Regions from separate parts of the Marinomonas sp. 5E14-1 genome, predicted to be linked through region 3. Evidence: predicted binding sites of a transcription regulator. Region 3 holds the regulator's gene; each other region holds the start of a gene.
What was found. The regulator FliA, encoded in region 3, starts transcription of late flagellar genes. The targets are predictions, from matches to a motif close to CTAAAGTTNNNNNNNNNNCNGCCGATA.
Positions count from the first base shown of each region.

Region 1 (5,332 bases), 130 kb from region 3:
GCCAAGTAAAATCATACCTGCGATGTATTCTGTCGCAGTGCTTGGATCAACCCAATCAATGAAGAGAACTTTGAAAAACAACCAACCTAAAAAGGCCATGGAAAAGGGTTTGATTAACCAATTAATGATAAGAGTTAATACTAATCCCTTTGGTTTCTTACCTACATCTTTGATGGACGAGAAATCGATTTGTACCATCATTGGGTAAATCATCAGCCAAATTAAGATGGCGATTGCAATGTTCACATGTGCGTATTCGAATGTCGCAATTACGCCGAATACGTCAGGCACTAAATGGCCAAGCCCAATTCCAGCTAAAATCGCTAGGCCGACCCATACAGATAAATAACGCTCAAAAAGTCCCATGAAAAACTCCTTATAATGATTTTTGATTAACGCGTTCGCTAAGTTGTTCTGCGCTTTCCGATCGCTCTGAGTAACGATCTACAAAGTACTCTTTTTTGTCTCGCATTAATAAAGTGAATTTCATCAGTTCTTCCATCACATCGACGATTCGATTGTAGTAAGGGGAGGGCTTCATACGGCCATCTTCTTCAAATTCTAAAAAGGCTTTTGCGACAGAGGATTGGTTAGGGATGGTCACCATGCGCATCCATCGTCCTAGGATTCGCATTTGATTGACTGTGTTGAATGACTGAGAGCCGCCACATACCTGCATAACAGCCAATGTTTTTCCTTGAGTTGGGCGAACACCGCCAATACTCAGTGGAACCCAATCAATTTGGCTTTTGAAGATGCTGGTCATTGAACCGTGGCGCTCTGGTGAGCACCAAACTTGGCCTTCTGACCAAATCATTAATTCTCTCAATTCTTTAACTTTAGGATGAGATTCATCTTCTGTGTCTGGCTGAGGTAAACCTTGAGGGTCAAAAATACGTGTTTCGGCACCGTAAGCTTTAAGTAGTTCTGCACATTCTTCAACGACTAAACGGCTGAAGGATCGTTCTCTTAATGAGCCGTATAAAAGCAATATTCGAGGTTTGTGTGGAAGTGAAGAGGTTTTCATTTTATCCACATCAGGAAGGTGGAAAGAGTCTTTGTTGATGTTAGGCAGATTCATGTTAGGTGCTTCTATTGGGTGTAGCCGTTCAAATAATCAGTAATTTGAATCTGGCTTTATATATGAATAACAATATATGAAATTTCACATATGCTGTTTGTTTGGTCAATGCTTTTTCATTAGGTAGATTAAATGAACCCGATAGACTGATAACTATAAACCTTAGATATGTCAGTTTTTTGCTGTTGTTGATTTGAAAGATAAGTAAATGAAATCTCAGAGAAGTTTTTGATAGCGCAGAGAGGAGGGTATTTACAAGAGTGTGGTGTCCCTGGCAGGAATCGAACCTGCAACTAACCCTTAGGAGGGGTCTATTATATCCATTTAACTACAGAGACACTTCGCGAGTGACTATATCATTTTTCATTTTTGGGTTAAACCTAATGATTGTTAATTAATTGTTTATAAAGAGGATTTTTCCTTGTAAAAGGAGTAGTGAGAAAAGGTATTGTTAGATTTAACTAAGTTGGTTTAAGCCTTGCCCAGTGTTTGTTTACTGCTGATTGGGCGAGTCGAGCCACGAGCAGTATACACTTTGTTTTTTCCACTATGGCCTTGTAGAAGCTCAAATAAATGTTTGTTGCGTTTTTGCAGTGTATTTAGAATGCGAGAGTTGGTGTTGTTTTTTGTCTTGCAGGTTCTAAGTAGGCTTTCACATTCCCTCATGAGTAGACGAACGTCATCCATAGAGCTGTCTTGTTGGTCTAACCAGTTCTTAAACTCTTCTTCGGTTGGTTTTTTTCTATCTATAATGTCGAACTTAATGAGCATGTTTACTCTTTTCTCATTAAGTTGGTTCATTTCATCAAGCAAAGCTTGCTTGTGTGCGGATAGATCTATGATTACTTGGCTGTCTGAGGCGCTATAAGCAAGGCGCTCGTCATCCAGAAGCATAGAGAGCTTTTCGAGAGTCTCTTTGCTTCTGGTAAATATGGATGCAATTGGAATCATAAGTTAAACCGTTTAAAACCTAAGTGATTAACAGTTTAGAAAAGAGAATCCATAGAAGCCATATTGTTCGCTAGCTGCTGGCTATTTATTTTGTATTCACCTGCAGAAATGGCTTTTTTAATTTGTTCCACTTTATCCATATCGATATCTGGTAAGTCACCGATCTTAGACTGTTGGCTTTGTAGTGTTTGTGCTGTACCACTTAATTTTACTGTGTCATCAGCTAACGTTCCGCTACTTTTTACTGCGCTCTGTTTTTCAGTTGCGCTCCCTGCCACATCATCTTTCTGCGAACGTTCGCTTTTAGTGATGGTGCCTTGGTTTGATAGACCTGTTAAATGTATTGCCATTGGGTTTTTCCGCCCTTTTATGATTTGCCTGTCTATATTGTCGGCTATGTCTCTAAAAACTTTAGTGGTAATCAAAAATAAAAAAGAATTAATTGTATGCCAACGTGTCTATGTTCAATAGTTTACAAGAACCTCACTGCTAGTTACAACTTTGGCGTATACAATTCGTTCAGAACTGGTGTTTTTTACACGTATTTGTTGTCCTTTTGTGCCGTTTTCTAAAGCAACACCGTTCATCTTGACTATAATGTTCCCATTGCTTGCTGTAATAAGCACTAGGTCGCCTTTTTTAACTAAGGTCGGTTGGTTGGTCAAATTATCTGTTATATAGGTGTTGATGCGTAAGTTGCGTGAGGCAATCAGGCCGTAAGGTGGATTCTTTGCCGTAAAAACTTGGCCTCTTAAAGTTGATATATCAACATCGCCAACACCCGTGTTAGTTTTGTTTATTTCTTGTCCTCGATTGATGGGGGAAATAGTTTTGATTGCTGGAATAGTGATGAATTGAGTAACTGGTACGTAGGATTTCCATACAGGTGAATCACAGCTAACTTCATAAGTTGTGCGCTTATCGGCCTCAGGCCTTTGATTTGTAACTATAATGGTGCCAGCTTCGCAGATAGGTAAATAATTTAATGCTGCTAGGTTATTCAAAGAAACGGCAACATCGGCTTCTGGATATATTTCTAGTAATCGAGGTATCTCTACTTGGTTTATGTAGTGATTAATTTGCTTTTCAATAGATTCTGCAAATATTAAACTTGCTTGGAAGTAAAAGAAGGCTATTGTTAGCCTTATGATTCGCATGATTAGCTCTCTTTGTTTATTATTACGTTATAAATAAGATAGTTAGTAAAATCTGATAAATCACTTTATCATTGGATGATGTAACTTAACAATTATGAGGTGATACCTCAGTATGATGTTTGCACATTTTGGAGGCGTTTATGGCTGGAGTTTTGGATACTGTTAATCAACGTACGCAGTTGGTAGGTGAAAACCGACTAGAACTGTTATTATTCCGCTTAAACGGTAAGCATCTTTACGGTATCAATGTTTTTAAGGTGAAGGAAATTCTTCAATGCCCTAAACTTACCTCTATGCCTCATAGCTCACATGTTGTTCGAGGTGTGGCTCATATTCGTGGCGGAACAATTCCCATTTTAGACCTAGGATTGGCGACAGGTGCAAGCCCGATTGAAAATATTGATCAATGCTTTGTCATAATTACTGAATACAATCGTCGTATACAGGGATTCTTGGTGCGTGGCGTAGAAAGAATCGTAAATATGAACTGGAGTGATATTCAGCCACCACCAAAAGGTTTGTCTAATGATAATTATCTGACAGCTGTATGTCAGGTAGAGAAAGAGATGGTTGAAATCCTCGATGTTGAGCAAATTCTTTCTGAGGTGGCGCCAACCCGTCAGGATATATCTGCTGGCATTGTGGATGATAGCGTTCAAGAAAATGCAAAAAAACACCACATTCTGATTGTAGATGACTCCTCTGTTGCTCGTAAACAGATTAAGCGTTGTATGGAGCAGGTGGGTTTTGAGACAACTGTCTTGCATGATGGTCGTGAAGCGCTTGATCATCTTGAAAGTCTAGTGGCTGAAGGCAAAGATATTACAGAGGTATTTTCCATGGTGATTTCAGATATTGAGATGCCTGAAATGGATGGTTATACCCTAACAACCGCGATTCGGAACGATAGCCGCTTACAAGATTTATTTATCCTGCTTCATACATCATTAAGTGGTGTTTTCAACGAGGCGATGGTAAAGAAAGTTGGGGCAGATGGCTTTTTGGCAAAATTTCAGCCAGATGAGTTGGCTCGATTAGCAATAGAAACAGTACAGGCTCAAACGGAATAGTCGGTAGGCTCCTTTTCGGTTGGTTTTATTTAATGGGCTTCTACCATATATGGAGTTTTAATGCTCAGTAGTACAAATGTAATCACACCTAATGGATATATTAGGTTTAAGGAATACCTTCAAAAGGTATGTGGTATATCCCTTAGCGATAATAAGCAATATTTGGTGGCTAGCCGTTTAGGGCGAATTTTAGAGCGAGAAAACTTTACTAAAATTGAGCAATTGGTTGATGCACTTGAAAAGTTTGGTAATGCAAAACTTAAAGAAGAAGTCGTCAATGCAATGACAACCAATGAAACACTTTGGTTTCGTGATACTCATCCTTTTACTATTTTAAAAGAAAAGATATTACCTGAAATGTCTTCAACTCCTTTGCGAGTTTGGTCTGCTGCTTCTTCTACAGGTCAAGAACCGTACTCTATTAGTATGGTGATTGAAGACTTTAAGGCTTCTCGTCCAGGTGTGATGAAAGCTGGTGAGAAAATTATTGCGACAGATATCTGTACCAATATACTTCAGCATGCAAAACTAGGTGAGTATGACAGTTTAGCGATCGCTCGTGGCTTAGAGGCAGACTTTCAGAAACGCCATTTTGACAAGATCAATGAACAAACTTGGAAGATAAAGTCTCACTTGAGTTCTAGAGTGGAGTTTCGTTATTTGAATCTAATAGATTCATTTGCTGGTTTGGGTAAGTTCGATGTTATTTTCTGTCGCAATGTTCTGATTTATTTCACTGGTGATCTGAAGATAGATATTTTGAAAAGAATGCATGCAGCTTTAAAACCCGGAGGTTATTTGTTCTTAGGTGGTTCAGAAGCGTTGAGTGGTCTTTCAGCTTACTTTGAGATTGTACAATGTCATCCTGGTATTGTTTACAAGGCTAAAGCCTTATAATCTTATAATATTGCAAAAGCCTTATTAAAAAGCCCGCCTTAATTTTTTAGGGTGGGTTTTTTTGTCTTTGTTTTCCTTGTTTATGGTTTGCCGCTTTTTGCCGTTCCTCTAAATAAAAACTATAACCTATTGAATTATATGTTAATTTTATTTTGGCATCATAATTGCTTTATATT
Region 1 is NZ_JBDXMW010000002.1:136,845-142,176, reverse strand. Features, by position in the region: gene arsB (ACR3 family arsenite efflux transporter) at 1-366, opposite strand, end outside; gene arsH (arsenical resistance protein ArsH) at 377-1,081, opposite strand; tRNA gene ABFY09_RS02285 (tRNA-Arg) at 1,345-1,419, opposite strand; gene ABFY09_RS02280 (flagellar protein FlgN) at 1,553-2,032, opposite strand; gene flgM (flagellar biosynthesis anti-sigma factor FlgM) at 2,068-2,382, opposite strand; gene flgA (flagellar basal body P-ring formation chaperone FlgA) at 2,497-3,189, opposite strand; gene ABFY09_RS02265 (chemotaxis protein CheV) at 3,330-4,259, shown strand; gene ABFY09_RS02260 (protein-glutamate O-methyltransferase CheR) at 4,320-5,156, shown strand.
Region 1: a site for FliA is predicted at 2,421-2,447, ahead of flgM (flagellar biosynthesis anti-sigma factor FlgM). Genes of this name have one in related genera too.

Region 2 (5,332 bases), 120 kb from region 3:
CTTTGGCGGTATGTTATTTATTCTAAGAGGTGAGCCTGGCTCTGCAGTGGATATTTCCTTAGATCAGCCAAGGCGTGATAACGTTTTGAATGAGATCAATGATACTCTTGATGTTCTAAAAAATAAGTTCTCCACATCTGAAGAGCGTGAACAAGCGTTTTTTGATGCCACAACCAGCATTAATAATGCTCAGCAAATGGTTGGAGAAGGGCGCTCTAATGTGGGGGCCAGATTGAATGTGCTTCAAGATAGAGAAGAGTTTAGTTCTGCCAATCAGTTATCAAATGCAACAGCTCAAGACCGAATTGGTGGTTTGGATATTTCTGAGGCAGCTACAGAATTGTCTATGAAAGAGTCTGCACTAACTGCTTCCCAAAAAGTATTTTCTCGTATTAGTAATTTGTCACTGTTTAATCAAATGTAAGTTTTGGATATAGGGTAGGCAATGCCAGCGTTTAATGTAGAGTCATGCTTTGGTGCTGATATTAATGTTGGGTATTTTGATATCAATGAAATACTCGATATTATGGAAATCAAGCTAAAAGTATTAAACAGTAAGCGCGTGAAAACCTTGATTGGGCTGCATGGCCGAAAAGAACGAGTGGTCAGTATTGCCATGAGGCAGGTGGCATTTGATATCTTAAGTTCTACACTAGATGCTTCTTTCCTTCCTTATGACCCTTATTACGCTAATGATCATAAATTATTAAATAGCCGCCGTGAGCGTTTGTATGATGCTGAGGAGCGGTTTCTTTTCTTGTGTATGTCTATTGCTACAGGACGTTCTGTTAAAAGTTTAAAAAAACTTCAGCCTGGTTTTAATACCAAAGAATTACGTACGAAGCACACCAGAAAGCAGAGTTTATTTCGTTATCTTCGACAAGAACTAAACGAACATACTAGAGATTATATTCTTAGCTATAAAGCTCGTATGAGCAATGAAACAGAAGCAGAAAATATTTCTGAAGTATCAGCGTCAGAAACTCTCAAACTTTCAGCTGAAGTGACCCGAAATGATATAAAGGCATCTACAGCTCAACAAAAGCATATCGAAAGTAAATATATTCCAACCTCATTTGATGGTGAAACAGTAACAGCTTTTAAGTTGTTCAAAGATGGGCACCTCTTGTTATCAGCGCAAGTTGAGTTGTTCAAGCGAGGTGAACAATTAGAGATACTTGAGCTGATGAAATTCTGTCGTCGTCTAATTGAATCTCATACACGCAATAATTTTTCCTTAATGGCAATTCGCCATATCAAAGACGCTTCTATCTATTTAGAGCAACATGCTATGGGAATGGCAGTTCTTGGAGTTCACTTTGCGAAGGCTTTGAAACTTTCTAACGCTTATATAGAGGTTATTTGTCTTGGTGCCTTATTGTTTGATTTAGGGCGTTTCCGCTTACCTAGTGCAATGATGTCTAAAACAACAAAGATGACTTCTGGGGAATTTGATTTGTTTCGCAAACACATACAGTTTGGTGAACAAATCTTGCAAAAGTGTGAAGGTATTCCAAAAGCAGTTTACCAAATGCTGTATGACCACCATGAGAAAATGGATGGCACTGGCTACCCTGAAGGTAAGCAGGATAAAGAAATTTCCGTTTATGGAAAGATTGCGGCCATTGTTGATGCTTATGATGCAATGACTTCCGAGCAACCTCATAAGCCTTCTATGGGGCCGATTAAGGCTTGGAGGAAAATGCGCGATGAATCAGGCTTGGCATTCGATAAAGAATTATTGAGTGTATTCCTGAAGCATATAGGCAGTGTACCAGTGGGCTCTTGTGTTGCCTTATCGAATGGCCGAGTTGGTTTTGTTCTGACATTAAATAAAGCTTTTCAGCCTTCTTTAGTGCGCCAAGTTTACAGTCTAACGAATAAGTCCTTTATTGAGCCGTCAGATATTGAATTGAATAAGTCTGCTAATTTGAGAACTGAAGTGGTGATAGAGAAAGAAGTTGACCCTCAGTCTCTGAAGTTGCAATTTATCGATCACATATCATAGTTCATCGTTCACCGTTCACCGTTCACCGTTCACCGTTCACCGTTCACCGTTCACCGTTCATCGTTTATGTCTTACTTTTTGTGTAAAACTTGTTTTTTGCGTTTTTCTTTTCTGTGATTTCTACTCTTATAGAGTCTCATTTTCGATCAGTTTGTCCGCTTTTTGAGCTGATAATTGAGGCCGATTTTCTAAAAACTTTAGTGTTCTATGTGTTTTTTCTTAGTTTTTTTCGCATTTTGATTTCTTTCATCTATTTACGCTTTTTTTTGCCTTTATTTTTAAAGTTATTGACCTCTTGCACGATAACTTTGAGTGACGCTTTTTTATGTTTTAGAAAGCTTTGAAACATGAAAAAAATCAAAAAAAATATTAAAGGTCAACGCTAAGGTGTCGATAACTTTAATAAGAGACAAAAACCAAATATATAATTAAATCAAAAGGTTGTCTCGATAATAAAATATTTTTAGGAGAGAAAAAATGGCTTTATACGTAAATACTAATGTGTCCTCGCTGAACGCTCAGCGTATGTTGAATAACTCCAGTCGAGACCTTGATACGTCCTTTCAACGTTTATCTTCTGGTCGTCGAATTAACAGTGCAGCAGATGATGCTGCGGGTCTTCAAATTTCCGATCGTTTGACCTCACAGATTAATGGTTTGAACCAATCTGTACGAAATGCAAACGATGGTATCTCTCTAGCGCAAACGGCAGAGGGAGCCTTAGACGAAACAACTAACATGCTACAGCGTATGCGTACCTTGTCTATTCAGGCGGCAAACGGGTCTAACTCAGACAAAGATCGTGTGGCACTACAGCAAGAAATGGCGCAGCTATCTAAAGAGATTAATCGAATCGCTGATACAACAACATTCGGTGGTGCTAACTTGCTCGACGGTACTTATGAAGGGATATTCCAGGTAGGTGCGGATGCAAACCAAACAATCAGTTTTACGATGGAGTTTGGTGGGCCAAATAACTCGATTGATTATCAGGCAAATAATGGTTTTACCATGTCTGGCCTATCAAACCAGGCATCTTCCCAAGTGAGTGAAACCACGGCATCTGTATCAACGATAGTAAACGCGCAAAGTATGATCGCGATTATCGACTCGATGATTGCAGCGGTGGACTATAAGCGAGCAGAGTTAGGTGCGATACAAAACCGTTTCAGTTCAACCATTACTAACTTGAGTAACATTGCTGAGAATGTTTCAGCTGCTCGAGCTCGAGTGCGAGATGCTGACTTTGCAGCGGAGACTGCAAATCTAACAAGTACGCAAATTTTGCAACAGGCGAGTAGTACCGTTCTGTCTCAGGCAAACCAGCGTCCACAAACAGCGTTATCTCTTTTAGGGAACTAATTTGATAAATAATTAAATAAAACAGGATGATGTAAAGCAGCACTAGACTGCTGCTTATTCAAAATATTCGAGTATTGTCTCGGGAATCAGGCTACTTCTCTCTCCTAGAGGTGCCTTTTAAGCCGGGTGGATTTTTTCACCCGGCATTTTTTTACCTAAATATTGGTTTTTCCACTGTTTAGGGAATGTTTTAAAGGAGAAAAGGGAAGAGTGAGGTTTATATCAAAGAGAGCTATGGCGTTAGGTTGATTAAGAAAGGTAACCGTTTTTTTGCCCTTGGCTGACTTTGATATGAACTTCTTATGCAACGTAACGGTAAGAAGAATCTTAGAGTTTTTTATTGAAGCAACACTTTTTCATCACTTGTTTGTTTTAGCCAAGGGGTGGCGAGTTGACCAGTAAAAGCAGTTTTAAGGGGGAAGGTCTTTGAGCGAGTGCCATGTTTCATTTTGAGGAATGTTGCGCGTTCTTGGCTATTTGAGCCCACAAAAATATTTTATTGCTGAAGCTTGGCTACAACAAGGTGTTGTGCTTTTGGCTAATGCTAAAAAAATTGGAGTACAGATTATTCATAAGACAAAGATGGTTAAGAAAAATCATGGAAGCGTAAGAGCATGTTTAGCCGAGGGCTAAAGAGCTTTTTACATCTAATGGTTTGGGTGTGTTTTAAAAAGCACATTCCGATGAATGAGTCCGCTTGCCTTGATGGAAGTGATGTTTGCAAAGCGCAGTTTTTTGCAGAACCAATACTAGTACGCGACAAATCTAGGTCTTTTTTGTGAGGCTTTTGCATGATCGTGAAATGTAAGTGTTTGCCTGCGTCTCTGTGTTTGGAAGCATTGTTAGTGGATTTGATTCGCGTTTCTTACGGGTTATGTCAAAGGCTTAATTGAATGCTTTGTTGTTCATTTTTATAACGACTTTTTTGATGGCTTTTTATTAAGCAGAAAAAGATTGGAGTACAGGTTATTAGAAAAATATTGATGATTAAAGAAAACCACAGAGGACAGATGCATGTTTGCCCCAAGGCTTAAGAGCATTTTGTATGACGACTTGGGTGTGTCTAAAAAGGCGCAGTCAGATGAATGGGTTCGTACGCTTTAAAAACAGTGTTATGTGCTTTATTGCTTGGCTCGATTTCGGGAAGCGGCAGGCTTAGGTGCTTTGGGTGGAATGCTCGATGTTTGTGAGGCTTAAATGCTTGTTGTCCGTTTGTTCCAGGAATACTGCTAATGGTTTTAAGCTCGGTTTACTGGTTGATCCGTTAAATGGCCTAGATGAGAACTGTGTGTGATTTATGGCTAGATTATTTGGCACGTATGTTCTGCACGGTTGGAAGCTGGAGTGCAGAGCGTTCACAAGATCATGTTTGTTAAAGGCCATCATCGCGAGATAAGTGAATGTTTGGCTTAAAGCTGAAGGCTGGCTTATGTGTAAGCGAATGGCTGTATTTGAAAAGCCTATCTAGATGAGTGAGTCACTGAGTTGTCTTGATATTAGCTGTGCTTGTGAAAAATCTATTTTTTGCAGACCGAACATTTTTGCAAAGCGAACATTGATGTCTTTTTTATGGAGCTTTGTGCGGCTGTAAGTCGTTAATGCTTATAGCTGCTCTGTATCTGAAATATGTGAGTGGATTTGGACTGTTGAATTGGGCGATTTATTTTGATGGTTTGAGTGAAAGTTTTGTTGTGACTCGCGCTTGTGGCAGAGCATTTGTCGCCTATTTTTATCGATCTCAAAAGTGGCTCGGGTTGCTAGTGGAAAAAGTTATTAGCGGGACAGTGTTGACTAAAAAGTGGGAAATCCACAAATCACTTTTTAGGACTTATTACTAAATAGTTTTTTTGTGTTCTTTGAAAAGTAGGTTTAGACGGATAAATCCGTGTATTGAAAATAGCTAGTCAAAAAGAAACATGATTACGCAGGGTAAATGTCTACTTGATGAGGATTTTAGCTCTT
Region 2 is NZ_JBDXMW010000002.1:120,493-125,824, reverse strand. Features, by position in the region: gene flgL (flagellar hook-associated protein FlgL) at 1-424, shown strand, start outside; gene ABFY09_RS02200 (HD domain-containing phosphohydrolase) at 446-2,008, shown strand; gene ABFY09_RS02195 (flagellin) at 2,486-3,370, shown strand.
Region 2: a site for FliA is predicted at 2,378-2,404, ahead of ABFY09_RS02195 (flagellin). Genes of this name have one in related genera too.

Region 3 (5,332 bases):
TCACCACGTAGGACAAGGTTTACTTCTTTCTTCATATTTCGAGCAAGATCTCGAACTACTCGTGGGAAACGACCGAAAACCTTTTTAATTGGTTGCATTCGCGTCTTCATTACCGCGTTTTGCAAGTCACCTGTTACAACATCCAAATTTGATACTGCTTTACCCATCGATTCATCTTCGCTTTGAAGGCCCAATCGAACAAGACGGTTACGAACCAATACAAGCTCACCAACCATGTTCATAATGTCATCTAAGCGTTTAGTATCAACACGAACCGTTGCTTCCTGTGTAACAGGTGCATTAACAGTTTTTTCCTTAGTTTTTTCAGCATCAGCTTCTACAGGCTTCGCCTTAGTAGCTGGTTTAGGTGCTACAGGCTTTTCAGGCGCAGGCTTTGCCTTAGCTTTCGCCTTCTCTGGCTCTTTAGGCTTTTCTACTTTTTTCTCAGTTTCTTTTTTCTGACTTTGTAAAGTATCTAGGAGTGACTCAAACTCATCTTCCGTTATTAGATCACCTGAACCAGCAGGTACATCAGGGGAAGGCTCAGAACTTTCGTCTTTCTTAGTATCTTTAGAAGATGAATCCGTTTCGCCGTGAAGCTTATCCAACAAGGCTTCGAACTCACCTTCTGTAATTTCATCAGATGCAGCTGAATCTGGCTTTTCTTCAACCACTGGATCATCAGAAATACCTGGAGCACCGCTACCATGCAACTGATTCAGAAGCGTATCAAATTCATCTTCTGAGATGTCATCACTAGCATCAGTTTTAGGCTCATTATCAGAAGAAGCGTCAGTATCACCTAAAGCATCGAGTAAAGACTCAAATTCATCATCAGAAATATCAACTTCTTCACCCGAAGCATTAGAACTTTGATCTTCATCATCTAAATCAATTGTAGTGTCATCAGATTTGGCAGGTTCACTTGACTCTTCAACGCCTTCATCTTCATCCGCTCCAGCCAACTCTTCTTCAGTTGGAGGTGTAGCGTAGGCACTTAATGCCGAAATTAATTCAGGGGACGCTCGTTCAGGCTCACCACCTGAACGAACAGTATCGAACATTTCATTTACAGCATCGAGTGCTTGTAAAACAATGTCCATTAAATCAGAGTCTATTTTACGCTGACCATTCCTTAAAATATCAAAAACGTTTTCAGCGTAATGACAACAGTCAACCAAAGCAGTTAACTGTAGAAATCCTGCACCACCCTTTACCGTATGGAAACCACGGAATATTGCATTAAGCAATGCTTTATCATCAGGGTTCTGTTCTAAATCTACTAATTGTTCAGAAAGCTGCTCTAAGATCTCTCCAGCTTCTACCAAAAAATCCTGTAAAATTTCTTCATCGACTTCAAAACTCATCCTTAGCCCCTTCTAGAAACCAAGACTTGATAGCAAGTCGTCTACTTCGTCTTGACTATTCAATACTTCTGGGTTGTTTTGTTTATTAATAGCTGGGCCATGACCACGAGTATCATCGTGATCAGACTCTTTCTCTTGGTGCTCAATTCCGGAGATACTATCAACGCGTCCAGCAACAGCGACGAGATGTACTAATTTTTCTTCTACATCTCGAATTAAATCATTCACTCTAGCAATTACTTGACCGGTTAGATCTTGATAACCTTGCTCTAGAAGAATCGTGTTGAGGTTTGAATGCAAGGTTGTTGCGCTTTCATCAGCATATGCTAAAAACACATCAATTCGCTTGTACAAATCGCGAAACTCTTGTGGCGTCAAGTCTCTTTGAATTAGACGCCCCCAATCTTTACGCAACTCTTTAGCTCGGATTTGTAATTCACTGGCGACAGGAACACTACCATCCACCATATCCATGGTTTTGTTAGCGGCAGCACTGGTTGTTTCAATCACATAATTCAGTCGATCTGAAGCGTCTGTGATTTTGGTTGTGGCTTCACCTTCTCCTGACACCAAATCCATTGAATCAACCTGAAAATCACGAATGGCATCATGAAGACTTCGCGTCAAAAAACCCACTTCATTATAAAAGCTATTATGTCGAGCTTCACTTAACTCTTGGATTATTTTGATTGCACCATCAAAATCTCCGACTTCGATATGTTTTTGAAGCTCTACAGCACCATCTTTAACTAGGCTTTCAAATTCCACTAGTCCAGACCCCAATTCATTTGACATCCAAAATTCCTATTTCGCAGCGTCTATTCGTTCAAATATTTTCTCAATTTTTTCTTTCAAAGCGACGGCAGTAAAAGGCTTAACAACATAACCATTTACACCAGCTTGAGCAGCTGAAATAATTTGGTCACGCTTAGCTTCAGCCGTTACCATTAAAACAGGAATCGTTTTTAATTTTTCATCCGCTCTCACTGCTCGAAGTAACTCAATTCCTGTCATGCCCGGCATATTCCAATCCGTCACAAGGAAATCAATAGACCCAGCTTGAAGTATCGGCAGCGCTGTCGTTCCATCATCTGCTTCAACTGTATTGGTAAACCCTAAATCCCGTAACAAATTTTTGATGATTCGTCTCATTGTCGAGAAGTCATCAACAATTAGGATTTTCATATTTTTATCCAATGCAACCTCCACACCTTAAAGGTAATATTCCATAATACATAATTTAATCTCGCCAATTACTTAGTCGAGCTCGCAACCTCATAGCCGCTTGGCTATGTATCTGACTAACTCTTGATTCACTGACACCTAGTACAGCACCAATTTCTTTTAAATTCAGCTCTTCATTATAGTATAAAGATAATACTAATTTTTCCCTTTCTGGAAGATTTTCTATTTCTTTTGCTAATTCACTTTGAAAACCAACTTCTTCAACAAGTGAATAAGGAGAGTTTTCAAATTCAGACTCTGAGCTTTCCAAATTATTCGTGTCAGAATCCAACATTTCTTCATAACTAAACAACTGGGTCGACATAGAGGACTGTATCATCTCATGATATTCATCAATCCCTATTCCCATATGTGCAGCTATTTCAGTATCGCCTGCTTCACGACCAAGAGTCGCTTCTAATTCTTTAATGGCATTAGTGACTGCTCTACCATTTCTGCGCACAGAACGAGGTGCCCAATCAGATTTCCGAACTTCGTCCATCATAGAGCCACGAATGCGAATACCAGCATAGGTCTCAAAGCTGGCCCCTTTCGTCGATTCAAACCGTTTATAAGCTTCGATCAACCCCATCATACCAGCTTGAGTCAAGTCATCGACATCCACGCTATCAGGCAAACGAGCCAGTAAATGGTATGCGATTTTTTTTACTAAATACCCATATTGTTCGACAATCGCATCAATTGAAAGCGTCGCTTTTTTTGAGTATGTATTATATCCATTCTTGGTCTGCATAAAATATTCTAGGCAACCTTCACTATTTAAGTTAGTTGCGTCAACTAACTGTACTACATTGTTTGACGCAGCGCTTTCAGTAATAACATATTTTTACTAACTACCATACCTTTCTACCCGCCATATTTTAATGAGCCATATAGTTGACTATAATGTTCAGCCGTATAAACCGCTCGACTAATTAAATTATGCGCACGAGCAGGTTCAATATCATCAGGGATACGTTGGCCGTCGGCAATATAAACAACAGGTAAGCTTTCTTCGATTACCACACTAATGGCTTCTCCAAGAGAAGCAGATTCATCTAATTTACTTAAAACACAACCATCTAATTGAACTTGAGAGTAAATTTCAACAACAGTTTTTAATACTTGCCTTTGACTAGTGCAAGGCAAGACTAAAAGTTTCTTCAAGTTTTGTCTCGCACGTTTCATCATTAGAAGCTGACGTTCAAGGTTAGAATCCCTTGGATTCATACCAGCTGTATCAACAAGCACTAACGGGTAATCCGCATATTTTGCCAAAACGTCATTTAAATCTGAGTATTCACTTACCACCTCAACTGGAACATTTAAAATACGGCCAAATGTTTTTAATTGCTCATGCGCTGCAATTCGATAAGTATCCGTTGTTATTAAAACCACACCATCAGGGCCATATTTTAAAACATGCTGAGCCGCAATTTTACCAATAGAGGTGGTTTTACCTACGCCTGTTGGCCCCATAAAGGCAATACAACCTCGAAGCTCACTAGAGCTAGAACGTACAGGTATATAGTCTGCTAAATTCGCAAGCAATCGATTCCAATCGTCTTCTCGACCTTTTAGATCAATATCATCTATCAGTCTAGAAACAACAAAATCAGATAAACCTAACCCCTGTAGCTGTTGACGAGCTTTAATCTCAGCGGAACCAACCTTAGCATCCGCTCGGCCCTCTTCTTGCTGACGACGATCCAACATAACTCGAACATTTTTTAATTCCAGCTCCATTTCACGCATCTGCCGCTCATTATCAACATTGCGAATAGATAGTGTTTCTTCAACTTTAGGATCTGTCTTATCTTCTGATAGAGGCGGCATTTCAAAATAGTAAGAAGGCTTAGCCCGACTTTCACCATCAGACACAGACTCTTCTTTGGGAGGCTGTTTTTTAGCTTGCTCTATACGCTCTAGGTATTCAGAGCTTGGCGTGCGACGTTCAGGCAAGTGATTGGATACAGGACGTTTAGAGGACATATTAGAAGGGAGGGAACCGTCGTAATCCAAAGCGGCAACAATCTCTATCTCTCCGGTAGGAAGACGTTGATTTGATAAAATAACAGCATCAGGACCTACAGCATCGCGTACCTTTCGTATCGCTTGCCGCATGTCAGGAGCTCTAAACCGCCTAATTTGCATGAATAACTTAATCCTTCCAGTATATTTTTCTTACAAATCCATAGCTTACCCGAAAGATTCAAATAAATATAGATACTATTAATCTGTCAAATCATCAAACTTATTGCCCAATTACACCAACCACAGTAATACGTTTGTGATCTGGCACTTCTTGATATGAAAGCACAGACATATTTACCATACCGTAACGCATAAATCGCGCCAACATTGGCCTAATTGGAGCAGATACAATAAGAATCGGCGTATTTCCCATTACCTCTTGCTGCTCAGCAGACTGTTTCAAGGAATTTTGTAATTGCTCAGCCATTTGCGGCTCTAAAATAAGCGCTTCTTCATTTTTTATACCAGACTGCTGACTTTGCTGCACCGTTTGCATCAACATTTTTTCCAACTGAGGTTCTAATGTTAAAACAGGAATTTCCTCTATACCGTCAGCCAACGTCTGAATAATTAAACGAGACAAAGACGTTCGAACTGCGGCCGTCAATATCATAGGATCTTGAGTCTTAGGCTGCACCCCCATAATAGATTCAGCGATGGTCCGCATATCTCGAAGCGGCACACCTTCAATCAATAAGTTCTGTAAC
Region 3 is NZ_JBDXMW010000002.1:4,759-10,090, forward strand. Features, by position in the region: gene ABFY09_RS01640 (chemotaxis protein CheA) at 1-1,367, opposite strand, end outside; gene ABFY09_RS01645 (protein phosphatase CheZ) at 1,380-2,162, opposite strand; gene cheY (chemotaxis response regulator CheY) at 2,172-2,564, opposite strand; gene ABFY09_RS01655 (RNA polymerase sigma factor FliA) at 2,608-3,345, opposite strand; gene flhF (flagellar biosynthesis protein FlhF) at 3,459-4,745, opposite strand; gene flhA (flagellar biosynthesis protein FlhA) at 4,846-5,332, opposite strand, start outside.